Regions from separate parts of the Pseudarthrobacter linnaei genome, predicted to be linked through region 1. Evidence: riboswitches for the same ligand, from Rfam matches in the RefSeq annotation. Region 1 holds a riboswitch; each other region holds the start of a gene.
The links. Region 1 has a riboswitch for S-adenosylmethionine ahead of metX (homoserine O-acetyltransferase MetX). Riboswitches for the same ligand answer to the same signal wherever they lie in the genome.
Positions count from the first base shown of each region.

Region 2: linked by a shared signal. The riboswitch ahead of ACZYZ3_RS07295 (DUF1737 domain-containing protein) and the one ahead of metX (homoserine O-acetyltransferase MetX) in region 1 are both predicted to bind S-adenosylmethionine.
Region 3: linked by a shared signal. The riboswitch ahead of ACZYZ3_RS11200 (aminotransferase class V-fold PLP-dependent enzyme) and the one ahead of metX (homoserine O-acetyltransferase MetX) in region 1 are both predicted to bind S-adenosylmethionine.
Region 4: linked by a shared signal. The riboswitch ahead of ACZYZ3_RS19035 (cobalamin-independent methionine synthase II family protein) and the one ahead of metX (homoserine O-acetyltransferase MetX) in region 1 are both predicted to bind S-adenosylmethionine.

Region 1 covers NZ_JBVAYX010000009.1:107,905-115,383, forward strand. Annotated here, with positions in the region: gene ACZYZ3_RS10730 (CoA-acylating methylmalonate-semialdehyde dehydrogenase) at 1-83, opposite strand, end outside; gene mmsB (3-hydroxyisobutyrate dehydrogenase) at 146-1,048, opposite strand; gene ACZYZ3_RS10740 (LysR family transcriptional regulator) at 1,208-2,107, shown strand; gene ACZYZ3_RS10745 (MFS transporter) at 2,190-3,572, opposite strand; gene metX (homoserine O-acetyltransferase MetX) at 3,817-5,031, opposite strand; SAM riboswitch class IV at 5,043-5,158, opposite strand; gene ACZYZ3_RS10755 (bifunctional o-acetylhomoserine/o-acetylserine sulfhydrylase) at 5,296-6,612, opposite strand; SAM riboswitch class IV at 6,677-6,792, opposite strand; gene ACZYZ3_RS10760 (VOC family protein) at 6,998-7,479, shown strand, end outside.
Region 2 covers NZ_JBVAYX010000005.1:171,406-178,884, forward strand. Annotated here, with positions in the region: gene pabB (aminodeoxychorismate synthase component I) at 1-706, shown strand, start outside; gene cls (cardiolipin synthase) at 770-2,245, opposite strand; gene ACZYZ3_RS07290 (aminodeoxychorismate lyase) at 2,339-3,301, shown strand; SAM riboswitch class IV at 3,449-3,563, shown strand; gene ACZYZ3_RS07295 (DUF1737 domain-containing protein) at 3,577-3,879, shown strand; gene ACZYZ3_RS07300 (rhodanese-like domain-containing protein) at 3,876-4,307, shown strand; gene ACZYZ3_RS07305 (O-succinylhomoserine sulfhydrylase) at 4,304-5,512, shown strand; gene ACZYZ3_RS07310 (glutamate--cysteine ligase 2) at 5,531-6,724, opposite strand; gene ACZYZ3_RS07315 (UDP-N-acetylglucosamine 1-carboxyvinyltransferase) at 6,847-7,479, opposite strand, start outside.
Region 3 covers NZ_JBVAYX010000010.1:60,473-67,951, forward strand. Annotated here, with positions in the region: gene rsgA (ribosome small subunit-dependent GTPase A) at 1-800, shown strand, start outside; gene hisN (histidinol-phosphatase) at 921-1,733, shown strand; SAM riboswitch class IV at 1,811-1,924, shown strand; gene ACZYZ3_RS11200 (aminotransferase class V-fold PLP-dependent enzyme) at 1,959-3,425, shown strand; gene ACZYZ3_RS11205 (class I SAM-dependent methyltransferase) at 3,573-4,331, shown strand; partial or broken gene ACZYZ3_RS11210 (Nramp family divalent metal transporter) at 4,664-5,677, shown strand; gene ACZYZ3_RS11215 (metal-dependent transcriptional regulator) at 5,697-6,410, shown strand; gene ACZYZ3_RS11220 (fluoride efflux transporter FluC) at 6,397-6,810, shown strand; gene ACZYZ3_RS11225 (fluoride efflux transporter FluC) at 6,807-7,181, shown strand; gene ACZYZ3_RS11230 (hypothetical protein) at 7,244-7,479, shown strand, end outside.
Region 4 covers NZ_JBVAYX010000038.1:15,627-23,105, forward strand. Annotated here, with positions in the region: gene fbaA (class II fructose-bisphosphate aldolase) at 1-127, shown strand, start outside; gene ACZYZ3_RS19025 (DUF3151 domain-containing protein) at 130-558, shown strand; gene ACZYZ3_RS19030 (uracil-DNA glycosylase family protein) at 698-1,330, opposite strand; gene ACZYZ3_RS19035 (cobalamin-independent methionine synthase II family protein) at 1,502-2,710, opposite strand; SAM riboswitch class I at 2,722-2,828, opposite strand; gene ACZYZ3_RS19040 (adenylosuccinate synthase) at 3,114-4,403, shown strand; gene ACZYZ3_RS19045 (CoA-binding protein) at 4,579-5,076, opposite strand; gene ACZYZ3_RS19050 (O-acetylhomoserine aminocarboxypropyltransferase/cysteine synthase family protein) at 5,073-6,479, opposite strand; gene sfnG (dimethylsulfone monooxygenase SfnG) at 6,479-7,479, opposite strand, start outside.

The DNA.
Region 1 (7,479 bases):
CCTGTGGCCGGGTTGAAGACGGGGCCGTAGCGCTCGGCGTCGGAAACCAGGGCGCCGTTGATGAAGTGCGGAATGCGTTCCATGGGGTGTGTCTCTTTCGTGTGGTGCAGGTTCAGGGGGTACAGCTGGCTGCGGGGCAGGGTGGTTACTTGGCTGTGTCGAGGGTGCCGTCGACCAGCTTGACGATCGCAGAGCAGTCCATGCCCGCATTGCCGGAGTCGATGAGGCGCTGGAAGAGCTGCTGGACGTGCTCGCCGAGTTCCAGCGGGGTGCCGGTGTCCCGGGCCGCGCTGATGGCCAGCCCGATGTCCTTGTTCGCCAGCTCGGTGGTGAACGTCGGGGCGAAGTCGTTGTTGGAGGCCGCGGTGGGGACCACGCCGGCGACCGGGTACCAGGTGCGCAGTGCCCAGCTGTCGCCGGAGGACACGGACGCGATGTCCCAGAAGACCTGCTTGTCCAGTCCGAGCCGGTCCGCCAGCACGGCGCCCTCCGCGGTCGAGGCCAGGTTGATGAACAGCATGAGGTTGTTGCAGATCTTCGCGGCCTGGCCGGTGGTGGCGCCGCCGGTGGGAATGATGTTCGCCGCCATCGGCTTGATGTATTCCGTGGCCTCGGCCACGGCACCTGCCTCGCCGCCGATCATGAAGGTCAAGGTGGCGGCCTTCGCGCCGCTCATCCCGCCGGAGACCGGGGCGTCGACGAAGCGGAAGCCGGCGGCAGCGGCGGCGTCGTGCAGGGCCTGGGCGGAGGCGATGTCGATGGTGGAGGAATCCACCAGCAGCGTGCGCGTGTCCGCGTGGGCCAGGACGCCGTCCTCGCCGAGGTAGACAGCGCGGGCGTGCTCGCCCTTGGGGAGCATCGAGAAGACGACGTCGGCGCCGTCGACTGCTTCGGCGATGCTTCCGGCGGGCTTGACCCCGCCGGCGACGGCGGCGGCAACGGCCTCGGCGTTCAGGTCGAACCCGCGGACGTCGTGGCCGGCCTTCACCAGGTTCACCGACATGGACCCGCCCATGTTCCCCAGTCCGATCCAAGCGATTACTGCCATGGCATAAGCTCCTTTGCTTTGCGTCGTGCGTGTGATCCGGCCAGTCGCCGGATGTTCCCTATCAAGCATCACACCCTGCTACAGTGCAATCAAGGGAAAAAACTACAGATGGTATGTGCATGGATGCACATACCAGGATCCAGAGGAGTTCTTGTGGACTTGCGGCGGCTTCCGAGTCCGGACGACCTGCTGATCCTGCTGACCGTGGCAAGGCTGGGGAGGTTCAATGCGGTGGCCGAAACCCTCGGCACCACTCACACCACCATCTCCCGCCGGATCCAGGCGCTGGACAAACAGCTGGGCGGGCGCACCCTGGAGCGGAGCCCGCAAGGCTGGGAGCTGACGGATCTGGGCCAGGACGCCGTGGCGGCCGCCGAGGCGATAGAGGGCACCCTCGGTGCACTCACAAACCGGATCGCGCACTCCGAGGACGTGCTCTCCGGACTGGTCCGGATCAGCACCCCGGACGGCTTCGGGGCCGCATTTGTCGCACCGGCGCTCGTCCGGCTGCAGCAAGGCCATCCGCAGCTCAACATCGAAATGCTCAGTGCCACCCGTAAAGTCAGCCAGAACCGGTCCGGGGTGGATCTTGAGGTGGTGGTGGGCAATCTGGATGTCAGCAATGCGCAGGCCATCTTCCTGTCCAACTACGTCCTCCGGCTGTACGCCAGCCCGCAGTACGCCCGCGACCACGGCCTGCCGGTGACGGTCGACGAGGTCCGGCAGCACGGCTTCGTCTCTTACGTGGAGTCGGCGCTGCAGGTCGCCGAACTGGGCCACCGCTCCACCCAGCTTCCCGTCCCGCGCTCCAGCTTCCAGGCCACCAGCATCTTTGCGCAGCTTGAGGCCGTCCGGCGGGGCGCCGGGATCGGCCTGCTGCCCAACTTCCTGGCGGTCGGCGACCCCAGTTTCCTGCCGGTGCTGCCGGACGACTTCCAGCGGCAGCTTCCGATCTGGGCGGTGGCACGTGCGGAATCGCTGCGGTCGGCCCCCGTGCAGGCCGTCCTCGCCGCGGTCCGGACCGAGATCTCCGACCGCCAGGACGTCCTGGCAGGCTGAGCCGGCAGGCGCAACCGGCGTCAGCCCGGGTCCCGCAGTGCGGGACCCGGGCTGACGCCGTTGATTCTTCGTTACTACTTGCCTACTTCTTGGAGGCGGCCAGAAGGTCCGCTGTGCCCTGGGCATCGGCGGCGTCAATGTCGTGCAGGGAGACGCCGCGGGTTTCCTTGAGGAAGAACACCGCCACCAGCGTGACGAGGCAGGCGCCGAGCAGGTAGAGGGCCACCGGGACGGAGGACTTGAACTGGCTCAGCAGGGCGACCGCGATGATGGGGGCCATCGAACCTGCCACGATCGAGGTGACCTGGTAGCCGAGCGAGACGCCGGAGTAGCGCATCCGGGTCGGGAACATCTCGGCCATGATGGCCGGCTGGCCAGCGTACATGAGCGAGTGGAACAGCAGACCGATGGTGATCGCCGCGAGGATGATGAGGTCGTTCTTGGTGTCCATCATCGGGAAGGCGAAGAAACCCCAGGTGCCGCCCAGGATGGCTCCGGCCATGTAGACCGGTTTACGGCCGAAGTGGTCGGACATGCGGCCTACCATCGGGATCACGGCGAAGTGGATGAAGTGCGCCACCAGCAGCAGCAGCAGGATGCGGGAGGTGTCCGTCTGGACGATGACCTTCAGGTAGGTGATGGAGAACGTGACCACAAGGTAGTAGAGGATGTTCTCCGCGAAGCGCAGGCCCATCGCGGTGAAGACGCCGCGGGGGTAGCGGCGGAACACTTCGCCGACGCCGTAGCCCTTCTTCTCGATGGTGACTTCCTTCTGCGCCTCGAGGAAGATCGGTGCGTCGGTAACCTTGGTGCGGATGTAATATCCGACCAGCACGATCACCGCGGAGAGCCAGAAGGCAACGCGCCAGCCCCAGCTAAGGAAGTCGGCGGAGGAGAGTGTGGCGGACAGGGTGAACAGCACGCCCGTGGCGAGCAGGTTGCCCAGCGGAACGGCGGACTGCGGCCACGCGGACCAGAAGCCGCGGGACTTGCTCGGGCTGTGCTCGGCGACGAGGAGGACTGCGCCGCCCCACTCACCGCCGACGGCAAAGCCCTGGGCAAAGCGCAGGAACACCAGCAGGGCCGGGGCCCAGTAGCCGATCTGCTGGAAGGTCGGCAGGCAGCCCATCAGGAAGGTGGAGACGCCGACCAGGATGATGCTGAGCTGGAGCAGCTGCTTGCGGCCGAACTTGTCGCCGAAGTGGCCAAAGACGATGCCGCCGATCGGACGGGCGACGAAACCAACGGCGTAGGTAAGGAAGGCGGCAATGATGCCGTCCAGTTCCGTGCCGGAGTTGGGGAAGAAGGTCTTGCCGAAGACGAGGGTGGCGGCCGAGGCGTAGAGGAAGAACTCATACCACTCCACAACGGTGCCGGCCATGGAGGCCGTTACTACCTTCTTCAGTCCGGACGACTTGACGTCTTCCTCTTCTGGGCGCCTGGCGGCGGCGTTCTGCGTACTCATTTCGACTCCTTCGGTGTCTCCGTCGACACCCTATGGACCTCTGGGCAATGGACGCCTGTGATTCGTGACACGCGGCATCATTCTCACTGAGTATGGGGGTTCCCGCCCTGAGCCTCAACGGCCATTAGTGCAGAGCGTATCTGCAAAATTGCACAGCTGGTCCCTTTCTCCGGCGTTTCCGTCCACGGGTTTGCGCAGGAGATCGGCACGGCCGTGATGCCGCGCAGAAGACAAACCGAAGGAGCTAGCCGAAGAAGTGCCGCCGGAGCTGGCTGTTGAGCTGGCCGATCTCGGTCAGGAAACCGTCGTGCCCGATCGGCGCCTCGATGGTGTGCACGGCAACCTTCCCCGGCAGGGCGGCGGCGAGCGCGTGGGACTGGGCCGGGAAGTACAGCCGGTCCGAGTCCACGGCCGCCAGCAGGAACTCCGCCGTGGCCGGAGCCAGGGCCTCGGGGAGGGCACCGCGTCCCCGGCTGATGTCATGGCTCATGAGCGCTTCGGTGATGGCGATGTAGCTGTTGGCGTCGAAGCGGCGGACCAGTTTGTTGCCCTGGTGGTCGAGGTAGCTCTCCACCTGGTAGCGGCCGCGCCCGGCGAGGGATCCGGCTTCCAGCGGGGACTCGGAGTCCTGGGCGTTCCGGCCGAAGCGGCCGTCCAGTTCCGCGGCTGAGCGGTAGGTGATGTGCGCGATCCGCCGGGCCAGGGCCAGGCCGGCTTCCGGTTCCGGACCCCCGTAGTAGTCCCCGCCGTTGAAGTTGGGGTCTTGCCGGATGGCGAGGGTCTGCGCCTGGGCGAAAGCGATCTGTTCGGCAGTACTGCTGGCGCCGACCGAAATCACGCCGCAGCGCCGGACGCGGTCCGGGTAGCTGACGGCCCATTCCAGGGCGCGCGCCCCGCCCAGGGAACCGCCGAGCACGGCGTACCAGCTCCGGATGCCCAGGGCGTCCGCGAGCCTGGCTTCGGCCCCGGTTGTGTCCCGCAGCGTGACGAGCGGGAACCGTGAGCCCCAGGGCTTTCCGTCGGGCGCCGCCGTCGAGGGTCCCGTGGAGCCGTAACAGCCGCCGAGGATGTTGATCGAGACGACGAAGTACTTGTCCGTGTCCACCGGGGCGCCGGGGCCGGCGAGCTGCTCCCACCAGCCCTGCTCGTCGCTGGCGCCGCGCGTGACGTGGGTGTCCCCCGTCAGTGCGTGCTCGATCAGCACGGCATTGGAGCGGTCCGCGTTCAGGTTGCCCCAGGTCTCGTAACCGAGGGTGACATCCGGCAGCCGGGCCCCGGATTCGAGCTCGAGGTCGCCGATCCGCAGGTACCGGACCGTTCCGTCCGGGACACCGTCCCGGACACCGTCCGGGACGGTGTCCGGGGCGGCGCCGCCTGGCGCCGCCTCCCCCGGGGCCGGGGCATGCGGGTGGGAGGTCTTGCTTACAGGTACACCCTGGCGGGTGACGGCAATGCTCATGTGAGGACCTAACTTCGCGCTTGCCCGCCGTCAGCTGACCGGCGGGCCAGGTCTTCACCCGGGGCACCCCGCCGCAAAAGGAGGGTTGCCGGCCAGCAAGCCGGGGCTGTCGCTGGCACTCATGACCTCCACTGAGTCTACGAAATGCGGCGGCCCGGTGGCGAAGATTGTGACGAACTTATGACTCGCCGTGTCTATCCCGTCGCCAATCCGGGGCGCCGGGCGCCCAGGACCCGGGGCCTGGGAGTCGGGCGCCGGCGGTGTTCAGGCGGTTTTGGCCGCGCGGAATCCGGCGTCAAGGTCCGCGAGGATGTCGTCGATGTGCTCCAGGCCCACGGAGAGCCGGACCAGGCCGGGGTTCACGCCGGCGACGGTCTGCTGTTCGGGGGACAGCTGGCTGTGGGTGGTCGACGCCGGGTGGATGACGAGGGAGCGCACGTCGCCGATGTTGGCCACGTGCGAGTGCAGTTCCAGGGCGTCGACGAAGCGCTTGCCCGACTCGGCTCCCCCCGCGATGTTGAAGGAAACGATGGCGCCAGTCCCCTTCGGGCCATACTTGCGGCCGCGCTCGTACCAGGGGCTGGACGGCAGCCCTGCATAGGCGACGGATTCGACGTCGTCCCTGGCCTCAAGCCAGCCGGCCACCTTGATGGCGTTGGCGACGTGCCGCTCCATCCTCAGGCTCAGGGTCTCGATGCCCTGGGCGATGAGGAAGGCGTTGAACGGGGACACCGCCGAGCCGAGGTCGCGCAGCAGCTGGACGCGCGCCTTGAGGATGTAGGAGAGGTTGGCGCCGAGGGCGCCGTCCTTGCCGAGGTCGCGGGCGTAGACCAGGCCGTTGTAGGTGGGGTCCGGGGTGTTGAAGCCGGGGAAACGCTCCGGGTCCTTGCCGAAGTCGAAGTTGCCGGAATCCACGATCACGCCCGCGATCGCGGCGCCGTGGCCACCAAGGTACTTGGTGGCGGAATGCACCACAATGTCCGCCCCCCACTCGATAGGCCGGATGAGGAAGGGGGTGGAGAGCGTGTTGTCCACTATCAGCGGGATCCCGGCCTCGTGTGCCACCTGCGAGATGCCCTCGATGTCCAGCACGTCCTGGCGGGGGTTGGAGACCACTTCGCCGAAGAACAGCTTGGTGTTGGGCTGCACCGCGTCGCGCCACTGGGCCAGGTTGTCCGGATCCTCGACGAAGGTGACGGAGATGCCGAATTTCTTCAGGGTGTGCGCCAGCAGGTTATACGTGCCGCCATAGAGGCTGGGGCTGGCCACCACATGGTCGCCGGCCTCGGCGACGTTCATGATCGCCAAGGTCTCCGCGGCCATGCCGGAGCTCAGCAGCAGCGCCGCGAGTCCGCCCTCCAGGCTGGCCACCCGCTGTTCGACGGCGTCCTGGGTGGGGTTGCCGATCCGGGTGTAGATGGGAGCCAGTTCGGCAAGGGCGAAGCGGTTAGCGGCGCTTTCGGCGCTGGGGAAGACGAACGACGTCGTCTGGTAGATCGGCAGTGAGCGGGCGCCGGTGGCGCTGTCCGGCTCCTGGCCGGCGTGGATCTGACGGGTTTCAAAGGACCAGGCGCTGGACATTGGGACACTCCTCAAGGGACCGGGCCCAGGCATCCCCCGGGCCCATTGGACCGGGGCTGCACTGGCGCCGCGCTTGCCGTCCGGCGGGTGCCGGTCGGCCAGGTCTTCACCCGGGGCACCCCACCGCGTGACGAGGGTTGCCGGCCAGCAAGCCGGGGCTGTGCGCTGGCACTCATGACCTGCCCCCAGTCTAGGAACCCGTTCCGGCTGTGGATACCTTTGTGACATGAACATGAAGTTGCACGGCCCGCGGGGACAAGAGAGCCCTGCCGTTCGCCGGGGTGACGCGGACCGATACCCGGCGGAGAAACCCCCAAAAGGACATCCCATCATGGTTAGGGCAGCCTAAGCTGAGAGCCGCATCACAAAGTGTCAAGATGAGGGCATGCGCATGGATCACGTCTCTTACGCCTGTGAACAAGATGGCCTAGCTGCCACCACCGAACGAATTGCGTCTGCCCTCGGCGTCGAAGCCGTGAAGGGCGGAGTACACCCCAGATTCGGGACCCGCAACATGATCATCCCGCTCGCGGGACACAAATATGTCGAGGTCGTGGAGGTCCTGAACCACCCCGCGTCCGACAAGGCCCCCTTCGGCCAGGCCGTCCGCGCCCGCTCCGAAGCAGGCGGCGGCTGGATGGGCTGGTGCGTCGAAGTTGACGACCTCGCCCCGTTCGAGGAGCGGCTCGGCCGCGCCGCCGTCAACGGCAACCGCAAGTTCCCGGACGGCCGAGAACTGGTCTGGAAACAGATCGGCATCCTCGGGCTCATCGCCGACCCCCAGGTCCCCTACATGCTCAAATGGGAAGGCGATCCGGACCTCCACCCGTCGAAAGCCTACGAGAGCAACGTCAAGATGTCCGCCCT
Region 2 (7,479 bases), on a different contig from region 1:
TCTGGCGCTGCGCCGGAGGAATCCCGCGCCGTTCGCGAGCTACCTGCGGTTCGGGGACCTCACCGTGGCGAGCACCTCACCGGAGCGTTTCCTGCGCATCACGGCCGAGGGCGGCATGCGCGCCGAGCCGATCAAGGGTACCCGGCCCCGGGACCCTGACCCCGCCCGGGACGCACTGTTGCGGCATGAGCTGGAGTCCTCCCCGAAGGACCGCGCCGAGAACATCATGATTGTGGACCTGCTGCGCAACGATCTCAGCCACTTCGCCGTGCCCGGCTCGGTGTCGGTCAGCCGGCTCTGCGCGATCGAAAGCTACGCCACGGTCCACCAGATGGTGAGCACCATCAATGCCCGGCTTCGGCCCGGGATGCCGCGGGCCGAAGCCGTCGCGGCCTGCTTCCCGGCCGGCTCCATGACCGGCGCCCCCAAGGTCAGCACCATGGCCATCCTGGACCGGCTCGAGGGCGCCCCCCGGGGCGTGTACTCCGGAGCTATCGGCTATTTCTCGCTCAACGGCGCGACCGACCTGGCGGTCGCGATCCGCACCCTCCTCCTGAGGAAGCTGCCCGGAGGCGGCACCGGACTCAGCCTGGGCGTCGGCGGCGCGATTACGGCGGATTCCTCGCCTCAGGAGGAGTACGAGGAGATCCGGACCAAGGCCTTCGGGGTCCTTTCGGCGCTCGGCGCGGAGTTCCCGCCCGGCTGACAACCGCGCCGCTGCGGCGCGCACCCGGGCTGCGGCGGGCGCCTGGGCTGCGGCGGGTGCCGGCTACTGCAGCGTCGCCGTTAGCCGGGCGACGTTGTCCACGTATTTGACCCCCATCGGCCGCTTCATCCAGTCCTCGAGCGTCAGTTCGCGCGAAATGTCCCGGTATGTGTCCTCCACGACGCTGATCCGCTGCACGATGTCCTCCCCCAGGAGCATCACCGAGACCTCGAGGTTCAGCGAGAAGGAACGCATGTCCATGTTGCTGGAACCCAGCACGGCCACCTCGTTGTCGATCGTGAAGTGCTTGGCATGGAGCACGAACGGGGCCTTATAGAGGTAGATCCGCACCCCGGCCTCCAGCAGCGCCTCGTAGTAGGACTGCTGGGCATGGTGGACCAGGAACTGGTCGCCCTTTTCCGAGACGAAGAGCTCGACGTCGACGCCGCGCTGCGCCGCCGTCGTCACCGCATACAGCAGCGAATCATCGGGGACGAAGTAGGGGCTGCAGATCGAGATCTTGCGCTGCGCGGAGTAGATCAGCGTGTTGAAGAGCCGCAGGTTGTTTTCGGTGATGAAGCCGGGGCCGCTGGGCACCACCTGGGCCGTGACGTGCCCGGCGTGCAGTTCGGGCCGGTGCGCGAGCTGGTCCTCGAGGGATTCGTCGGTTTCACTGAGCCAGTCGGTGGCGAAGACGACGTTGAGGGTGGTGACGATCGGCCCGCGCAGGGACGCCATCAGCTCGACCCATTCGCGGCCCATCTTGCGGTGCCGCGGGTTGTTGTAGGAGGGCTCGATCAGGTTCTGCGACCCGGTGAACGCGATCTCACCGTCGACCACCATGATCTTGCGGTGGTTGCGCAGGTCCGGCCGGCGCCATTGCCCCTGCAGCGGGTTCAGCGGCAGCATGGGCCGCCAGCGGATCTTGCTGGCCTTGAGCCGGGCGATCAAACGGCTGTAGCCCTTGATGCGCAGGGTCCCCAGGTGGTCGAACAGGAGGCGGACTTTTACGCCGCGGTCGGCGGCCTCCTCCATTGCGGTCAACAGCTCGTCCGTGACATGGTCCGAGCTCAAAATGTAGAACTCCGCGTTGACGAATTCCTTGGCCTCCCGGACGGCGGCCGCCATCGCCTTGATCGAGGTCGGGTAGCCGGGCAGGAGCTCCACCCGGTTGCCGTCCACCATCGGCAGCGAGCCCAGAGTCTTGTTCAGTTCCGCCGCGGAGGAGACCCATTCCGGGCCCTCGTAGCGGCTTTCCAGCATCGCCAGGTCGGAGGCGCCGGCGCGTACCCGGGTGCTCACGGCGTCCTGCTGTGCCCGGCGCTTGCGGGAGAGCCGGAAATTGCCGAAGAGCAGGAAGAGGACCAGGCCCACGGCCGGGACGAAGAAGATGATCAGCAGCCAGGCCATGGCCGTGGTGGGGCGCCGGTTTCCGGGGATGATGCCGAGTGCCAGCACCCGGATGGCGAGGTCAACGACGGTGAGGATCAGGATCACCCAGGAGGGCAGGGATTCCGCCAGGGAAAATGGCCACAACACAGACGAACCCCTCAAGCTCCAGACCCGCGGAACAGTTCCGGAACGGGCAACCGTCAAATCCTATCCCGCAGCCCGCCGCACTAAGCTGAAGCCATGACTTCTCCTGCTGCCGTCCCCGCCCCCGTCCCGGTGCTGGTGTTCCTGGATCCCGCGTTCGACGGCGGTCGGCTGGCCGACGCCACGAGGCCGCAGCTGATGGCGACGGACCAGGGCGCCACCCGCGGCGACGGTGTTTTCGAGTCGCTGCTGGCCGTGGGCGGGCAGCCCCGCAAGCTCCAGGCGCACCTGGACCGGCTGGCCGGGTCCGCCCGGCTGCTGGAGCTGGACATCCCGGCCGAGGACGCCTGGCGCCGGGCCATCACGACGGCGACCAGCGAATACCGGCGCCGGCACGTGCCGGCCGCCGCAAGTGTCGGGGACGACGAACTCGTGGTCAAGCTCCTCGTAACCCGCGGCGTCGAAGGTGCGCCCGGGCCCACCTGCTGGGTCCAGGCCTCCGCCCCCGGGCCCGCCGGGAGGCGCCAGCGCGACACCGGGATCGACGTCATTCTGCTGGACCGCGGCTACGACAGCGACATCGGGGAACGGGCCCCGTGGCTGCTCCTGGGCGCCAAGACCCTGTCCTACGCCGTCAACATGGCCGCGCTTCGCTACGCCCGCGCCCAGGGCGCGGACGACGTCATCTTCACCTCCGCGGACGGCCAGGTCCTGGAGGGTCCGACGTCGACCGTGCTGCTCGCCCACCTGGAGACCACCGACGACGGCGCCGGCGGGGTCCGCACCGTCCGGCGGCTCATCACGCCCCAGCTCGACAGCGGGATCCTGCCCGGCACCTCGCAGGGCGCCTTGTTCACCGCGGCCAAGGCCGCGGGCTGGGAGCTGGGCTACGGCCCGCTGGAGCCCCGCGACCTGTACGACGCCGATGCCGTGTGGCTAATCTCCAGCATCCGGCTGCTGGCGCCCGTCAACCACATCGACGGCAAGGAAATCGGCACGCCGGAGCTGCGCCGGCAGCTCACGGCGGAGCTCAACGCGCTGTACGCCACGATCGAGTAGCCCGTTACCGAAACAACGCGGGGTCAGCTAGCGCCCATCCGGGGCGCCGGGATGGGCCGTAGCTGACCCCGCGTTGCTTGAAGGACCGTTACTTAACATGACGGCCGCGGCGGTGCTGCCGGCGTTGCAGGTGTTACGTTTTTGGTGAGTAATGAGAACCGGCGCCAAGCCCTGACTGGCCGGTCGGCAACCCTCCCTTTCGCGGCGGGGTGCCTCAGGTGAATACTCGGCAATCGACCCATTCGAGCTGCAAGCGTGAAAGAAGGAGATCCGTCGTGCCTGACGCTTCCGCCCCCGCTGTCCCCGCAACAGCACCCGCCCCCGCAGTCCACGGTGCCGCCGGGGAGAAACTGGCATACCGCCTGTTCACGGGCCCCGATGACCGCGCCTTCTGCGAGCGCGTCTCGGCCGCCCTCGCCGAGGGCTATGTGCTGCACGGCGGCCCGGCCGCCACGTCCAACGGCGGCCGCGTCATCGTGGCGCAGGCCGTGGTGCTGCCGGCCGCGGTCGCCAGCGCCGACGCCGCCGTCGCCAATGCCGTGGATGATCTCGAGTTCGACGGCGGGGGCCACGCGTGAGCTACGCCGGGGACCTCAGCCCGCAGGAGGCCTGGGCCAAGCTGGAGGACGGCGCCATTCTGGTGGACGTCCGTACCGAGGGCGAATGGGCTCACATCGGCATCCCGGACACCGCGGCCGCGGGCATCAAGCGCAATGACCCGCTCTTCATCCAGTGGAACCTGGCCGGCGGCATCCCCAATGCGCGCTTCATAGAACAGCTAACGCTGCAGCTGAAACAACAGGCGCCCGGCGGCAGCACCGAACTGGTCTTCCTGTGCCGTTCGGGCGCCCGGTCCGTGGCCGCGGCGACGGCGGCGACGGAGGCCGGGTTCATGTCCTACAACGTCCTTGAGGGCTTCGAGGGCGAGCCGGACCGCCACGGCGAACGCACCGTCAACGGCTGGAAGAACCGCGGCCTGCCCACCACCTCGGAAAGCACTAAGTGACCTTCAACCCTGACGCCGCCGGCTGGAGCGCCGACACCCAGGCCGTCCGCGGCGGACTCGACCGCACCGCCTTCCAGGAAACGTCCGAACCGGTCTTCCTGAACTCCGGCTTCGTGTACGAATCCGCGGCCGCCGCGGAGCGCGCCTTCACCGGCGAGGACGAGCGCTTCGTCTACTCCCGCTACGGCAACCCCTCGGTGGCCACCTTCCAGGAACGGCTCCGGCTGCTCGAGGGCACCGAGGCATGCTTCGCCACCGCCTCGGGCATGTCCGCGGTCTTCACCGCCCTCGGCGCCCTGCTGGCCGCCGGCGACCGGGTGGTCGCGGCCCGTTCGCTGTTCGGATCCTGCTTCGTGATCCTCAACGAAATTCTTCCCCGCTGGGGCGTCGAGACGGTCTTTGTGGACGGCCCGGACCTGGAGCAGTGGCGGTCCGCGCTGTCCGAACCGACCACGGCCGTCTTCTTCGAGTCGCCGTCGAACCCAATGCAGGAAATTGTGGATATCGCCGCCGTGAGCGACCTGGCGCACGCCGCCGGGGCGACGGTCGTCGTCGACAATGTCTTTGCCACCCCCCTGCTGCAGCGCTGCGGGGAGCTCGGCGCGGACGTGGTCGTGTATTCGGGGACCAAACACATCGACGGCCAGGGCCGGGTGCTCGGCGGCGCGATCCTGGGCACCAAGGAGTTCATCGAGGGTCCCGTCAAGCAGCTCATGCGCCACACCGGCCCGGCGCTCTCCGCGTTCAACGCCTGGGTGCTGACCAAGGGGCTGGAGACCATGGCCCTGCGCGTGAACCATTCCTCCGCCTCCGCGCTGCAGCTTGCCGAATGGCTGGAGGAGCAGCCCGCGGTCAGCTGGGTCAGGTACCCGCTGCTGCCGTCCCACCCGCAGTACGAACTGGCCGCCCGGCAAATGAAGGCCGGCGGCACCGTGCTGACCTTCGAGCTCTCCCCGTCCGCCGGGCGTTCAGCGAGAGAGGCTGCGTTCGCGCTGCTCGACGCGCTGCGGATCATCGATATCTCGAACAACCTGGGCGATTCGAAGTCGCTCATCACCCACCCCGCCACCACAACGCACCGCGCCATGGGGCCCGGAGGCCGGGCGGCGATCGGGCTTAGTGACGGGGTGGTGCGCCTCTCCGTGGGCCTCGAGGACCTCGAGGACCTGACCCGCGACCTCGGCCAGGGGCTCAAGCAGGTTTAGGGCTGTTACGGTCCGCGGTCAGGGTCGGCCGCGGCGGACCCTGCCCAGGGATGAGCCCTGGGCCGCCGGGTCCCCGGTTATGGTTCCCTGCATGGTCACGTCGACGGCCCGTTCGACGACGGCGGCCAGCCCGCCTGCGGGAAACGGCTCCCGCTGCAGCTGCGACCCTGTGCCCTCCGCCAGGATTCGGCCGACGCCCGCCCGCACCAGGTCCAGCTCACCCTGCTCCTCCAGCACGGGGGCCACAAAGTCCACCAGCGCGTGGACCACCTCCGCGGCGGGGGCCGGGGTGAAGGTTCCGAAGTCCAGCAACTGCCCGCCGAGTCCGCAGTTGCTGGCCTGCCACGCAGCCATCCGCAGCAGCAGCGTCGGCACCGGGGCGGGATCGACGCCGTCGTTCCATTCCCGGGACGCCGACTCGACGAGCGCGCGCACAAGCACGGCGATCAGCGCCGCGTCCTCGGCGCGCAGGCAGACATCGGCGACCCGGATCTCCACGGTGGGATGCTGCCGGCACAGCCGCGCGTCGAAGTAGATCATCCCTTCGTCCATCAGGACGCCGCTTTCGATCAGCCGCGTCACCACCCGCCGGTAGACCGGCAGGCTGCCGAAGATCATCGTGGGGCCGGAGCCCGGCCACCGGTTCCAGGCCTGCGTGCGGTAGCTTTCGAACCCGGTCTCCGCGCCGTTCCAGTAGGGCGAGTTCGCGCTGAGCGCGATCAGCACGGCGAGCTTGTCGCGGATCCGGTCCATCACCGCCACGCCTTCCTCCGGAGACTCCACGAAGGTATGGACGTGCAGGCCGCAGGTCAGCTGGTTCCGGACCGTGAGTCCGAAGCGTTCCTGCATGGTCAGATAGCGCTGATTCGGCGTCAGGTGGGTGGCGGCGCGGTGCGGGGAGGTGGCGAGCGCGGCGACGCGGCCGCCGTGCACCCGGGCGGCGCGGTCCGCGAGTGCCCGGCCCTGATTGAGCTGCCGGAGCAGTTCGGTGTGGTCCAGGCACGGCCGCGTCTGGGTTTCGATCTGTTCCAGTTTGAGTTCGTGGCTGAAATCGGTGCCCACGCCGGCGTCATGCAGCCGTGCCGGGTCAACCGCGCCCGCGTCCTGCTTCGGCGGGACCAGGCTGGGCAGCATGACCTCGGCGAGGGCGAGCAGCAAACCCGTTTCGGGGTCCACTATCAGCAGTTCTTCCTCCACGCCGAAGGTGCGCATGGTTCTATTGTGCGACAGGATCCGCCGAAACGCTCTACCCAACGCGGGGTCACACCGCGCCCATGCAGGGCCTCAGGATGGGCGCGGAGTGACCCCGCGTTGCCTGGATTTGTCCGGAGGATTCACTCCTGGAAGTACTCGATCTTCGCGCCGATGGTGTTGAGCCGCTCGGCCAGGTCCTCGTAGCCGCGCTCGATCACGTAGATGTTGCGCAGTTCCGAAACGCCGCGGGCCGCGAGCATCGCCAGCAGCAGGCAGGCAGCGGGGCGGAGTGCCGGCGGGCAGCCCACCTCGGCCGCACGCCATTTGGTGGGTCCCTTGACATAGATCCGGTGCGGATCCAGCAGCTGCACCTGGGCGCCGAGTTTGTTCAGCTCGGTCAGGTAGATCGCCCGGTTGTCATAGACCCAGTCGTGGATCATCGTCTGGCCCTGGGCATTCGCGGCGATGACCGCGAAGAAGGGCAGGTTGTCGATGTTCAGCCCGGGGAAGGGCATGGGGTGGATCTTGTCCTCGGGGGCGCGCAGTTCCGAGGTCCGGGTGGTGACGTCCACCAGCCGGGTGCGCCCGTTCCGGGCCAGGTACTCGCCGGAGACCTCCAGCCGCTGGCCCATCTGTTCCAGCGTCGCGAGTTCGATTTCCATGAACTCGATCGGGACGCGCCGGATGGTCACTTCCGAGTTCGTGACGATACCGGCGGTGATCAGGCTCATCGCCTCGATCGGGTCCTCGGAGGGGAAGTATTCGATGTCGGC
Region 3 (7,479 bases), on a different contig from region 1:
TGCTTCGGCGCAGCGCGGACGACACGGACCCGATCGAGCGTGCTGTGGTCGCCAACGCCGACACCCTGGTGATCGTGGTGGCGGCCGCCAATCCGGAGCCCCGGACCGGGTTCATCGACCGCGCCCTCGTGGCTGCGTATGACGCCGGCATCGAGCCGCTGCTGCTCGTCACCAAGGCCGACGTCAAGGATCCGGCGGAACTCCTCTCCAACTACCAGCACCTTGCCTTTCCGGTGATCATCTCCAAGACGGCGGACTCCGCCGCCTCCGGCATCGATGCCCGCTCGGATGACGGGCTCTCCGCCCGGCTGGACAAGGACGCCGTCTCCCAGTTGCGCGCCCACCTCGACGGGAAGGTCACCGTCATGCTGGGCCACTCCGGCGTCGGCAAGTCCACCATGGTCAACGCCCTGACCGGCGCCGAGCGCGCCACCGGCGGCGTGAACGCCGTGACCGGGCGCGGCCGCCACACCTCCTCCTCCGCCCTGGCCCTCAAGGTCAACGATGCGCCTCCGGGCAGCTGGATCATCGACACCCCCGGCATCCGTTCCTTCGGCCTGGCCCATGTGGATCCCGACCGGATCCTGCGGTCCTTCCCCGACCTCGAGCCCGGCACCGACGACTGTGAGCGGGGCTGCAAGCACGATTCCAGCGCCGTCAACTGCGGGGTGGACGCCTGGGTGGCCGCCGGCCGGGCCGGCGAATCCGGGCCCGCCCGGCTCGCCTCACTCCGCCGCCTGCTGGGGACCGACCCGCGGATGGAAGCACAGGACGTCAAGGAACTGGGGACCGTCTCGTAGCCCGGCACTGCGGCGGGCCGGGCCGTCAGCCAGCGCGCGGCGGGCCGTATCCCGCGGCATCCCGCGGCGCAGCCACGTGGCCTCCCGCCCCGCCGCCCGCTTTGGCGGTAGTTTGGAACCATGAGTCAACCCGCTTCGAGCTACAACGATGACCTGCGCCTTGCCCATGTACTGGCAGATTCCGTAGATTCCCAGACCATGAGCCGCTTCAAGGCGCTTGACCTTCGGGTTGAGACGAAGCCGGACCTGACGCCGGTGACGGATGCCGACAAGTCGGTGGAGGAAGCCATCCGCGGCCAGCTCTCCCGCTCCCGTCCCCGCGATGCCGTCCTCGGCGAGGAGTTCGGCAGTTCCGGCCACGGCTCCCGCCGCTGGATCATCGACCCGATTGACGGGACCAAGAATTTCGTCCGCGGCGTCCCCGTCTGGGCGACGCTGATCGCCCTCGTCGACGAGGGCGAACCTGTCGTCGGCGTGGTCAGCGCCCCGGCGCTGGGCAAGCGCTGGTGGGCCGCCAAGGGCGCCGGAGCCTACATGGGCCGTTCGCTGGCGGCCGCGACCCGGCTGAAAGTCTCCAACGTCTCCGAACTCTCGGACGCGTCCTTGTCCTATTCCAGCCTGGGCGGCTGGAAGCAGCGCGGCAACCTCGACGAGTTCCTTGGCCTCACCGAAGAGGTCTGGCGCACCCGTGCGTACGGGGACTTCTGGTCCTACTGCCTCGTGGCCGAAGGTGCCGTCGACATCGCCTGCGAGCCCGAACTGAATCTCTACGACATGGCCGCGCTGGTCCCGATTGTCACGGAGGCCGGCGGGCGCTTCACCTCCCTCGAAGGCGAGGACGGCCCCTTCGGCGGCAACGCCCTGGCCACCAACTCCATCCTGCACTCGGAGGTCCTCAAGCGCCTCAACCCGGGCCTGGACGACCTGCTCTAGAGAAGTCCCGTAACAAAGCGCTTCACATTCCTGCCCCGTCTTTTCTGCAGCAGCGGGCGTGACCTACGCTCGATGCAGGTCACGAGTGCCAGCGCGAAACCCCGGTTTGCTGGCCGGCAACCCTCCATTCGCGGCGGGGTGCCCCGGGTGACGACCTGGCCGGTCCGGTCCGGACCCGGCAAGCGCGGATCCCCGGTGCGTGGGGTCCTTTTCGAGCGAGGTCCCATGACGACTGCCACCATTCCCGCCACTCCTGAATTCCAAGCCGGCGCCAGCCAGGCCCGTCCCGACGCGCGGTTCGCCGTGGCCCGCCGCCCGCTGGCCGCGGTGACCGGCGCCGAGATCCAGGCACCGCTGATCCAGGGCGGCCACGTCCGCTACGCCAACCTGGACTACGGCGCCTCGGCCCCTGCCCTGTCCGTCGTCTCGGCCTACCTCAATGAGATCCTGCCGTTCTACGCCAGCGTCCACCGCGGCGCCGGCTACGCCTCGCAGATCAGCACTTCGGTCTACGAGAACGCCCGCACGATTGTCCGGGAGTTTGTGGGCGGCCGGCCGGACGACGCGGTGATCTTCACCCGGAACACCACCGATTCCCTGAACCTGCTGGCCGGCTGCCTGCCCGCCGCCGGCGGCGTGCCCACCGGCGAGGTGCTCTACCTCGACATCGAGCACCACGCCAACCTGCTGCCGTGGCAGCGCGTCCCGCACCGCAGCGTCATCGCCGCCCCCACGCTCGCCGCCACCCTGGAACTGCTCCGTGCGGAGCTCGCCCACGGCGGCGTCAGCCTGCTCGCCGTGACCGGCGCCTCCAATGTCACCGGCGAGATCCTGCCGATCCGGGCCCTGGCCGCCCTGGCCCACGACTACGGCGCCCGGATCGTCGTCGACGCCGCCCAGCTGGCGCCGCACCGGCGGATCGACATCGCCGCGGACGACGTCGACTACCTCGCCTTCTCCGGGCACAAGCTCTACGCACCGTTCGGCGCCGGGGTTTTGGTCGGCCGCCCCGACTGGCTCGACGCCGGTACCCCGCACCTGGCCGGCGGCGGGGCCGTGCAGGACGCCCGGATTGACAGTGTCAGCTGGACCACCGGCCCCGCCCGGCATGAAGGCGGCTCCCCCAACGTCCTCGGCGCCGCTGCCCTGGCCCGGGCCACCCAGGTGATCGCGGACCTGGACGTGGACCAGTGGCACGCGCACGAAAACGCGATCCGGTCCTTCCTCGTCGAGGGCCTCGCCCGGATCGACGGCGTGACGGTCCACCAGATCTTCCCGGACAGTGCATCCTTCGACTCTCCGGCAGGCGCCGGGCCTGTCAACGCCGCGGGTACCGGCACAATCGGCGTCGTCAACTTTTCGGTGGAAGGCTACGACGCGGGCCTCGTGGCGGCGTACCTGTCGGCCGAACACGGCATCGGGCTGCGGGACGGCCGCTTCTGCGCGCACCCCCTGCTCCGGCGGCTCGGGCTGCCCTCGGGCTCCCTGCGGGCCAGTTTCGGCCTGGGATCCCGGCTGGAAGACGCCCAGCGGCTGCTGGCCGCCCTCCAGGAGCTGCGCCGCACCGGCCTCGGCTGGGACTACGTCGTGGATGCCGGACGCTGGGTGCCGTCCAACGACACCCGCACCTACCCGCATTGGGCCCCCAACACGCCCGGCACCGCCGGCGCGGCGCCCTGCACCCAGCACTGACGTCCCCGGTGAGGTCCCGGTGAGGTCCCGGTGGGGCTCCCCCGGGTGTCACGGAGGGGTCCCGGTGAGGTCCGGTGGGGGCGACGGCCCTGCCGCGTGCGGTAAATTCGAAAGGTACCAACCCGGACCTGCCGAAGGAGATCGCACGTGACACGCGGCGGACCCAAGCTGCATCAGGAACGCCGCCAGGAGCTGGGGCAGAGCTTCCAGGACGGCGGGGAACACTACGAACGCGTCCGCCCCGGGTACCCTGCCGACTCGGCTGACTGGCTGATCCCCGCGGGCGCGGGGGACACCGCGGACCTCGGCGCCGGAACCGGTAAGTTCACGGCACTGCTGGTCGGGCGCGGCCTGCACACGGTCGCGGTGGACCCTTCCGCCGACATGCTGGACCAGCTGCGCCGGACGCTTCCGGGCGTCACCGCCGTCGTAGGGACCGCCGAGCACACCGGGCTGCCCGCCGGGGCGTTCGACGTCGTGACCGTCGCCCAGGCCTGGCACTGGTGCGATCCGCTCGTGGCCAGCACGGAGATCGCACGGATCCTCCGCCCCCACGGTGTGCTGGGGCTGATCTGGAACCAGCTGGACACCTCCGTTCCCTGGGTGCACCGCCTCTCGCGCATCATGCATGCCGGCGATGTCCACAAGCCCGATTTCAGACCGCCCCTCGGCCCGGAATTCACGGGGCTTCAGAGCCACCTCACCCGCTGGGAAGATCCGGTGTGCACCGCTGACATCATGGAGCTGACGAAGTCCCGCAGCTACTATCTGGCGGCCAATGAGGCGACCCGGGCCAAGGTCCTGGGCAACCTCGACTGGTACCTGCACGAGCACCTCGGCCACCACCCCGGAGAGGTCCTCCCGCTCCCTTACCTGACGCAGAGCTGGCGGGCCGTCCGGGCCTGACTCCGGCGGGGGCCTGACTCCGGCGGGCCGTCGGGGCCTGACTCCGGCGGGGCGGCACGACTCCGGCGGGCCGTCGGGGCCTGACTCCGGCGGGGCGGCACGTCAGAAACGCCGGCATGGCCCCGGACAGGCAACCCTGCCCCTAGTATTTTCGGTGTAACCGATAACTATTTGTAGGCGTTAGCAAATTCCGGTGCCGCCGCCCATTTCCGCAACCGGCCGCGTCGTTGTCGACGCACCTACCCAGGGAGCCCGCCGTACTGGAAGTATCAGGAAAAGAATCTACGGCGCCGGAAGCACCCGTCCGGCGGAAACCGGGTGGCCGCCGGGCCATGATCGGCCTGCTGGGCCCGGCGTTCGTCGCCGCGATCGCCTACGTGGACCCCGGCAACGTTGGGGCAAACCTCACGGCCGGCGCCCGGTACGGCTACCTCTTGGTCTGGGTCCTGGTGGCGGCCAACCTCATGGCTGTACTGGTGCAATACCAGTCCGCCAAGCTCGGGATCGTCACCGGGAAGAGTCTTCCCGAGCTCCTCGGCGAGCGGCTCAAGCCGTTCTGGCGCCGTGCGTTCTGGGTCCAGGCCGAGTTCGTGGCCGCCGCCACCGACCTTGCCGAGGTGGTGGGTGGTGCGATCGCGCTCGACCTGCTTTTCGGGCTGCCCCTGCCCCTCGGTGCCGTGATCGTCGGCGGGGTCTCCATGGCCCTGCTCGCCGTGCAGGCCCGGAACAGGCAGCGGCCTTTCGAGTTCATCATCATGTTCCTGCTCGGCATCATAACGATCGGATTCCTGGCGGGCCTCTTTGTCAGTCCGCCCGACCCTGCGGGTGTCGCCGCGGGACTGATACCGGGCTTCCAGGGTCCGGACACCGTGTTGCTGGCCGCCAGCATGCTCGGCGCCACGGTGATGCCTCACGCCATCTACGTCCACTCTGCCCTGTCCAGGGACAGACACCGTCCGGACCCAACTCTCCCGATCTCCGCGCAGGCCCTCGCCCGCCTCGTAAGGGCAACCCGCTGGGACGTCGGGGCGGCCCTTGCCGTCGCCGGCATCGTGAACATCGGCATGCTGCTGCTGGCCGCATCGACCCTGGGCGGTGTGGAGGGAACGGACACCATCGAAGGCGCCCATGCCGCAATTACCACCAATCTTGGCCCGGTCATCGGCGTCATCTTCGCCGTCGGGCTGCTTGCCTCCGGCCTGGCCTCAACGTCCGTGGGCTGCTATGCCGGTGGATCCATCATGCAGGGGCTGCTCAAGATCCGGATCCCGCTGATGATCCGCCGTGCGGTCACGCTGATCCCGGCCGTTGTGCTGTTGAGCATCGGATTCAATCCCGCCGCCGCCTGACGGTAGGCTGGAAACTGTGAAGACCAGCCTGCCCTCCTCCTCGATCGAGGACTACGTCAAGGTCATCTACTCCTTTACGGAGTGGCAGGACAAGCCCATTACCTCCACCCAGCTGGCCCAACGACTCGGCGTGGCCAACTCCTCGGTCTCCGAGATGGTCCGCAAGCTCAAGGACCAGGGCCTCGTGGACCACCAGCCCTACAGCGCCATCACGTTGACGGCCGACGGCGTCCGGCTGGCGCTGTCCATGGTCCGGCGGCACCGGCTCATTGAAACGTTCCTGGTCCGGGAGCTCGGCTACCGCTGGGACGAGGTCCACGACGAGGCCGAGCTCCTGGAACACGCCGTCTCTGAGACATTCATCGAGCGGATGGCCGCCAAGCTCGGGAACCCGGTACGGGACCCGCATGGCGATCCGATCCCGGCGGCGGACGGCTCCGTCCAGGTGCCCGCGGCCCACCGGCTGAGCGAACTCGATGACGGGCACACCGGCCGGATCACGCGGATCAGCGACGACAACCCCGAGCTGCTGCGTTACCTCTCGGCCGAGGAGATCGATCTGGACGCCGAGGTCGAGGTCCTCGGCCGCAAGCCGTTCGGCGGCGCCCTGGTGGTGCGTATCGGATCCGGTGCGGCCCGGCACGAATTCGACCTCGCCGAGGAAGTCGCCTCCGCCCTCTGGGTCCACAGCGAGTCCGGCCATCCCGGCTGCAGCCTTGAGCGAAACTAAGGGCTGGCGTGCGTGGGCGGCCGTCGCCGCCGGCGGCCTGATCGGAACGGAACTGCGTTACGGTGCCGGTCTGCTGTTCCCCGAGACAGCCGGCACCATCCCCTGGACCACCCTGGTGATCAACGTCGTCGGCAGCTTTGTTTTGGCGGCGCTCACCACGGTCTGGATCGCACGGCCGAAAACAGCGTTCTGGCTGCGGGCCGGACTCGGGCCCGGACTGCTGGGGTCCTTCACCACCTTTTCGGCCGTGGTGTTCGCCATCGGCCAGCAGTTCCGTGGCGGTTTACATGCCAGCTGGACGGCTTACCTGGCCCTGTCGCTGGTCCTGGGCCTCGGCGCCGCGGCCGCCGGCTGGAAAACCGGCAAGGCCCTGGCCGATCTGGGCGGTGGAAGCGCATGATCACCGCCGTGCTGGTGGGAGTGTTCGGTGTCGCCGGCGCCCTGCTGCGTTTCGCCGTCGACTCCTGGTTTGCGCACCACCCAGGACGCCATCCGCACTGGCCCTGGGCGACCCTCACCGTCAACGTGTCCGGCTCCTTCATCATCGGCGCCGCCCTGGGGATCACGGGGCAGCTGGGCCTTGGGACCGAGTGGCAGACCGGCCTCACTGCCGGGCTCGCCGGCGGCCTCACCACCTTCAGTTCCTGGACCACAGCGACGGTGCGGCTGGTCAGCGAGAAGCGCTACCGCGCCGCCGCCCTCAACCTTGCCGCGAACCTGCTCGCCGGCTTGGCGGCGGCAGCGCTCGGAACGGCCCTCACGGGGCTGTGACGAACCTTACCCGGGCGTCCTGACGGCGGTTCGGGGACGTTCCCATCCCGTATCGTTGAAGGATGATTACCCGTCGTGTTGCAGCCCAGATCCTCGACATTCCGCTGGAAATGGCCCACCGTCACGGTATCCCGCCCCGGCTGAGCGACGCCGAGCTCGGCGACCTCCTGGACAACCCGCCGGCATGGCTTGTGCAGTCCAAGGCCAACCGCACCGGCAAGCGCCCCATCTGGGTCCAGCTGACGTGCGCAGTCTGCGGGTTCTCCGAGGCGGCCCGGCCGAAGAAGTGGTGGCCGGA
Region 4 (7,479 bases), on a different contig from region 1:
CGATGGCGAAGTCGGCAACAAGAAGCTGTACGACCCGCGCGTCTGGGGCGCCTCCGCCGAGGCCGGCCTCGCGGCCCGCGTGGTCGAGGCTGCCCAGCAGCTCGGCTCCACCGGCAGGACGTTCTAGGCATGTCGGAGGATTTCCGCCGGAACCTGATGGGTCCCGAGCCCACGCTCCTGCCCGCCGAAACCGAGGTCTACGCGGCGCTGGACGCGGGCCAGGAAGCCCTGGACCTGGTGGAAAAGCACCCGACGTCCTCGCTGCTGTGGGCCGTGCTGGCCGAGGAAGCGTGGAGCGAGGGCCGGACCATCGATTCCTACGCCTACTCCCGTGTCGGCTACCACCGCGGCCTGGATTCGCTGCGCCGCAACGGCTGGCGCGGCGTCGGGCCCATCCCGTGGGAACACGAACCGAACCGCGGCTTCCTCCGGGCCCTGTATTCCCTGGGCCGGGCGTCCGCTGCGATCGGCGAGGCCGAGGAACTGGAGCGGATCGAGAAGTTCCTCAAGGACTCGGACCCCGCCGCCAAGGCAGCCATCGAAGCCGAAAAGCGCTAACCGCCAACAACAACGCGGGGTCACTTACGGCCCATTCCGCACACCGGGATGGGCGGGAAGTGACCCCGCGTTGTTTGTTAAAGTCCGACGGCGGGCGTCCACCAGTTGGGTGGGCGCCCGCCGTTGTCGTTTCGGAGAACTAGCTGGGCTTGGCCAGACCGGTGCGGGCCATGGCGTCCGCGTAGACGGCGCCCATCTCTTCAAGGTACTGCTCCTGGCGGGCCGGCGTGCCGGCGAAGGCGCGGCCGCTGAGCGAGCGGACCTTGTAGGTCTTGAGGCCGCGGCGCCAGATCATGGGCACCTCGGTCTTGAGGAGCAGGTTCGCGAGGCGGTTGGCTTCGGTGCCGTGCGCCACAATCACTGAGGCGCGGGGTACGACGGCGAGGAATTTCAGCAGAGGCTTCAGGCCTGCGGAAATCTGGTCCGGCGTGAACTTGCCGTTGGGCTCGCCTGGCACGTACCAGGGGTGGACGTTCCAGGGCATGACGTACTCGGGCCGCAGGCCGAGCTTCCACTGGACGCCGAGCAGGCGGGTGGCAGCTTCCTCGTCACCGGCGGTGATGAAACCCGACTCGTCCTCGGTTCCGATGTTGGAGAAGAGGCTGATGATCCGGCATTCGTCGACGTCGTGCAGCGGGTCCACGTACGGGACGTTCATGCCAGCTTTGGTTGCCTGCAGCGTGTCGCACAGTTCGTTGACTGCTGCAACGCTAGGTTCGTAGCGGCGGCTCAGAAGCTGTTCGCGTGAATTTTCAGTGGCCAAGGCTGTCATATATTGCTGAGTCTCCTGCGGGATTGGTAAAGCTGCCAGACCGTACGCGGCATGCCGGGTACCGGGGCATGACAAGTACGGTGTGGTTTGAAAATGTGGTGTGGACCGATTCCTGGTCGATCCTTATTAGTCTATCAAGCCCTGCGAAATGACGTTTCTGCCCAGACCCGGTCACCAGAGCCGCGCGGTGGCCCGGCGGGCGCCTTCCCCCAGGGATTCCAGCTTGGCAAAGGCGATTTGCGGGTGCACCCGTCCGCCGAGACCGCAGTCTGTGGAAGCAATCACATTTTCCCGGCCCACCAGCTGGGCAAAGCGTACGATCCGGTCCGCCACCAGGTCCGGGTGCTCGACGACGTTGGTGGCGTGGGAGACGACGCCGGGGATGATCACTTTTCCGTCGGGGAGCTGGGTGTCCTCCCAGACGCGCCACTCGTGCTCGTGGCGGACATTGGCGGCCTCGAAGGAGTAGCCGCCGGCATTGACCTGCAGTACGGAGCCGAGGATGTCCGCGAAGGGGATGTCCGTGGTGTGCGGGCCGTGCCAGGAACCCCAGCAGACGTGCAGACGGATCTGCTCCTGGGGGAGGCCGCGCAGGGCCCAATTGGTGGCTTCAACCCTGAGCTGGATGAATTTGAGATAATCCGCCAGAGCCGGTTCCGGGTTGATCTGGTCCCAGCTTTCGGCCAGCGACGGATCGTCGAGCTGGACCGTGAGTCCGGCGTCGACGATGGCCTTGTACTCCTCGCGCATGGCGTCCGCGCAGGCGTAGAGGAGTTCCTCATCGGTCTTGTAGTACTCGTTGGCGACGCGGGCGCAGGAGCCGGGGGAGAGGGAAGCGACGAAGCCCTCGGCCAGTCCGGCGGCGGCCAAGCCGGTTTTGAGGTTGGCGATATCCGAGCCCACGAGGGCCTGCCCGGTGTAGCTCAGCGGGCCGGCAATCTTTGGCTGCGTGACACTCTTGCGGTGGGCCAGGATCCCGGAGAACGGATCGTTGTAGGCCTCATTGAACTTCTGCCGGTCGCGCCGGTCCGGGAAGGAGGTCAGCACGATGTGGCCCGGCGTGGAGCGGTGCACCGCGGCGTCAGCCCAGCGGTCGACGTCCGTCGGCTCAAGGCCGCCGAGCCGGCTGAAGGAGTAGTTCCACCATGCGCCGTAGTCCACCGGGCCGGACATCGTATGCCCGTATTCGCCGTCGTTGGGGATGTCGATGCCGAGGTTTTTCTGGTGCTGGACGATGTCCACCACGGAGGTTTCCAGCAGATCCAGGAACTCGGGGGTGACGCCGTCTGCTTCCTTGGCCTCGTTCGCGGCGATGAGCTCGGGGGTGCGGGGCAGGGATCCGGCGTGCGTGGCGCGGATATGGTCGGTGTTCTGGCGCATGGGGCGCTTCCTTTCCATCGGTCCTGGCGGTAGCACCCTTTGCCGCCACAAGGCCGTGGCCGGGACAGGGTTGCTGCGGCGTCAATGGTCCAGGTCCCTCGGCCGCTCGGGATGGTCAGCTCTCACTTAATTCCACCCGGCCTGCCGGCGCAAGTGCGTGCGCCGAAGTTCCGCGGGCTGGACGCCGGGCCGCGGGCAGCGGCCGGCGGGAAGTCCATTGGATGGTCAAATGAACTGCCGCGACCGTGATCGGCTAAACTTGGGTGGTAAGAGCCCCGGACTCTGGCGTTGATGGTAAGAGCACAGCGGTAGATTCGGGGCATTCTCATGAACGGCGCTGAGCTCCGGTGACCACCCAGGTGAGTCACGCGGACTTCGGCCCGAACGAATGGGGGAGGATCCCATGCCAGCAATCGTGATCGTCGGAGCCCAATGGGGCGACGAAGGCAAAGGTAAGGCCACTGACCTGCTTGGTGGCCGAGTCGACTACGTCGTCAAGCCCAACGGCGGCAACAATGCCGGGCACACCGTCGTCGTAGGCGGTGAGAAGTATGAGCTCAAGCTCCTTCCGGCCGGCATCCTGAGCCCCAACGCGGTTCCGATCATCGGTAACGGCTGCGTGGTGAACCTCGAGGCGCTGTTCCAGGAGATCGACGGACTCGAAGCCCGCGGCGCCGACACCTCCAAGCTGCGTGTCTCCGCCAACGCCCACCTCGTGGCGCCCTACCACCAGGTCCTGGACAAGGTCACCGAGCGTTTCCTCGGCTCCCGCGCCATCGGCACCACCGGCCGCGGCATCGGCCCGGCTTACATGGACAAGGTGGCCCGCCTCGGCATCCGCGTCCAGGACGTCTTTGACGCCTCGATCCTGCGCCAGAAGGTCGAAGGGTCGCTGCGGCAGAAGAACGAGCTTCTGGTCAAGGTCTACAACCGCCGCGACATCGAGGTGGATGAGATCGTGGAGTACTTCCTGTCCTTCGCCGAGCGGCTCCGCCCGCTGGTCATCGACAGCACCTATGTCCTGAACACCGCCCTGGACGAGGGCAAGGTGGTCCTCATGGAGGGCGGCCAGGCCACCTTCCTGGACGTCGACCACGGCACCTACCCCTTCGTGACCTCCTCGAACCCGACGGCCGGCGGCGCCTCCGTGGGCTCGGGTATCGGCCCCACCCGCATCTCGCGCTCCATCGGCATCATCAAGGCGTACACCACCCGGGTGGGCGCAGGCCCCTTCCCCACGGAGCTGTTCGACGAGATGGGCATGTACCTGCAGAAGACGGGCGGGGAGTTCGGTGTCAACACCGGCCGGCCGCGCCGCTGCGGCTGGTACGACGCCGTGCTGGCGCGCCACGCCTCGCGCGTCAACGGGTTCACGGACTACTTCGTCACCAAGCTGGACGTGCTCACGGGCATAGAGCAGATCCCGGTCTGCGTGGCCTACGACGTCGACGGTGTCCGGCACGATGAGATGCCGATGACGCAGACCGAGTTCCACCACGCCAAGCCGATCTTTGAGTACTTCGAAGGCTGGACCGAGGACATCACCGGCGCCCGCACCCTGGAGGACCTCCCCGAGAACGCCAAGAACTACGTGCTGGCCCTCGAGAAGCTCTCCGGCACGCGCTTCTCCGCGATCGGCGTCGGCCCGGACCGCGACCAGACCATCGTGATCAACGATTTGATCAACGACTGACGCATCAGAAGCTGACGCACGACGGCGGCGGGTCACCTGAAAAGGTGACCCGCCGCCGTCGTTAAGCCGTCCCGCCGCAGTCCATCCGGGTCGCGGGTAAGGTGCGGGCTCGCCGTTTCGTTACGGCGAGCCCGCACGTTTGCCGCGAGTTCGGTAGCCGAACCCGCGGGAGGCGTTAGGCCAGGACCTGCCGCTTGGAGGAAATGACCCCGGTGTCGAAGCCGGCCAGGTGCAGGCCGCCGTGGAACCGGGCATGCTCAATCTTCACGCAGCGGTCCATCACGACGTCGAGCCCGGCAGCTTCCGCTTCCTTCGCGACGTCCTCGTGCCAGGAGCCGAGCTGCAGCCAGAGCGTCTTGGCGCCGGCGGCGATGGCCTCGTCCAGGACACCCGGCAGGTCATCGTGCTTGCGGAACACGTCCACGATGTCCGGACTCTCCGGCAGGTCCGCCAGTGAGGCGTACGTCGGCTCGCCCAGGATCTGTTTGACCACCGGGTTCACGAAGTACACCTTGTAGCGCGTGGAGGACTGCAGATAGGTTGCCACAAAGTAGCTCGCCCGGGACGGCTTGTCCGAGGCGCCCACAATCGCGATCGATTTCGCCTGCCGCAGCAGGTTCAGCCGCTCCGGTGCGGACGGCCCGGCCCAGGTACGGGTTTCTTCGCTGCTCATGACAGTGCTCCGATCGTGCAGGTGTCGGCCTCTGATGTGTCCGCGGAAGCGGCGCATCGCGCCGCCGAGGAACGAGGCGGTGTGTCTAAGCCGCGGGCGGACGCATCCGAGGCTGCTACCTCAGACGCCGTGTCCAGGGCCTGGTCCAGGTCCCAGAGGATGTCCTCGATGTCTTCCAGGCCGATGGAAATCCGGATCAGGTCCTCGGGGATACCGGCGGATTCGAGCTGTTCGGGGCTGAGCTGCTGGTGGGTGGTGGAGCCCGGGTGGATCACGAGGGTCCGGGAGTCGCCGACGTTGGCCAGATGCGAGGCCAGCTGCAGGGATTCGATGAACTTTTGGCCCGCGGCCCGGCCGCCTTTCACGCCGAAGGAGAACACCGAGCCCGGTCCCAGCGGCAGGTACTTCTTTGCCCGCTCGAAGTGCGGGTGAGAGGGCAGGCCGGAGAAGTTCACGTAGGCGACGCGCTCGTCCGCTTCGAGCCATTCCGCCACGGCCTGGGCGTTCTTGAGGTGTTCGTCCAGGCGCTGCGGGAGGGTCTCCACGCCCTGCAGGAGCTGGAAGGCAGACATCGGCGAGAGTGCGGGTCCGATGTCGCGCAGCTGCTCGCAGCGGAGCTTGGTCAGGAAGCCGTACTCGCCGAAGTTCTCCCACCAGGAGACGTTGCCGTAGGACGCCACCGGCTCGGTCATGGTGGGGAACTTCCCGTTGCCCCAGTTGAAGCGGCCGCTCTCGACAATCACGCCGCCGAGGGTGGTGCCGTGCCCGCCGAGGAACTTGGTGGCGGAGTGGATGACGATGTCCGCCCCGTGTTCGATCGGCCGCACGAGGTACGGGGTGCTCAAGGTGGCGTCGACGACCAGGGGGATGCCGGCGTCGCGCGCGACCTTGGCCAGCCCCTCCAGGTCCTGGACCTCCGAGGACGGGTTGGCCACCACCTCAACGAAAATCGCCTTGGTATTCGGCCGGACCGCCGCGGCGTAGTCCGCCGGGTCGGTGCCGGGGACGAATGTGGTGTCCACCCCGAAGCGGCGCAGCGTGACGTCCAGCTGGGTCACGGTGCCGCCGTAGAGCTGGGAGGCCGCGACGATGTGGTCGCCGGACTGGGTGAGCGCGGCGAAGGTGATGAACTCCGCGGCCATGCCCGAGGACGTGGCCACCGCGCCGATGCCGCCCTCCAGGGAAGCGATGCGCTCCTCGAACGCGGCGACCGTGGGGTTGCCGATCCGGGAGTAGATGTTGCCGTACTTCTGCAGCGCGAAGAGATTGGCGGCGTCCTGGGTGTCCTTGAACACGAAGGATGTGGTCTGGTAGATCGGCACGGCCCGGGCGCCGTGCTCGGCGTCGGGCGTTCCTCCGGCGTGCAGGGCGCGGGTGCGGAAGCCGAACTTGCGGTCGGCCATTACGCGTTCACCAGCCCGCTGGTCATGCCGGCTGGAGCAACCGGGATGCCGGACAGGTCCAGTTCCGTGCCGTGCTTCCGGGCGAGATCGGCTTCGAGTTCGCGGACGATCGGCAGGATGTCCTGCCCGAAGGCCGCGACCTCCTCCTGGAAGTGCAGGTAGCCGGTGAGGAACAGGTTCACGCCGATCTTCTTGTACTCCACGATCCGCTCGGCGATCTGCTCCGGGGTGCCGATCAGCTGCGTCTTGAAGCCGTCGTTGTACTGGACCAGGTCCTCGAAGCTCGAGTCGGCCCACATGCCCTTGCCGTCCTTGGTGGACGCCCCCGCCTCCTGGACCGCGGCGCGGAAACCCTCGACGGCGGGTTTGTGTGCCTTCGCGACGATCTCGCGGAGGGTGGCCCGGGCTTCCTTCTCGGAATCGCGGGCGATCACGAATCCGTTCAGGCCAAACTTGGGAGAGGGGAGCGCGGCGGGCGCTCCCTCGGTGCCGCGCTGCGTCCCGCGCCCGCTTTCTCCTGCGGAAGCAACGACGCCGGCGATGTTCTCCTTGAAGCCTTCCAGGTCCTTGCCGTTGGAGAAGTACCAGTCCGCCACGCGGCCGGCCGTGGCCTGTGCGGCGGTGGAATTGCCGCCGAAGAAGATCTCCGGGTGCGCCCGGCCCGGCACGTCCACCGGGGCCGGCTGCAGGGTGAAGTCGGTGATGTTGTAGTACTCGCCGGCCTGGCTGAAGTCCTGCTCGGTCCACAGTCCGCGGAGGACCTTGATGAACTCCTCGGTGCGGACGTAGCGTTCGTCGTGCTCAAGCCACTCAAGCCCGAAGTTCTCGAACTCCGCCTTGAGCCAGCCCGAGACGATGTTCACGGCGGCCCGGCCGTTGGAGATGTGGTCCGCGGTGATGATGAACTTCGCCAGCACACCGGGGTGCCACATGCCCGGATGGACGGCGGAGATCACCTTGAGCCGCTCGGTGGCGGCCAGCAGCGCGAGGCTGAACGAGG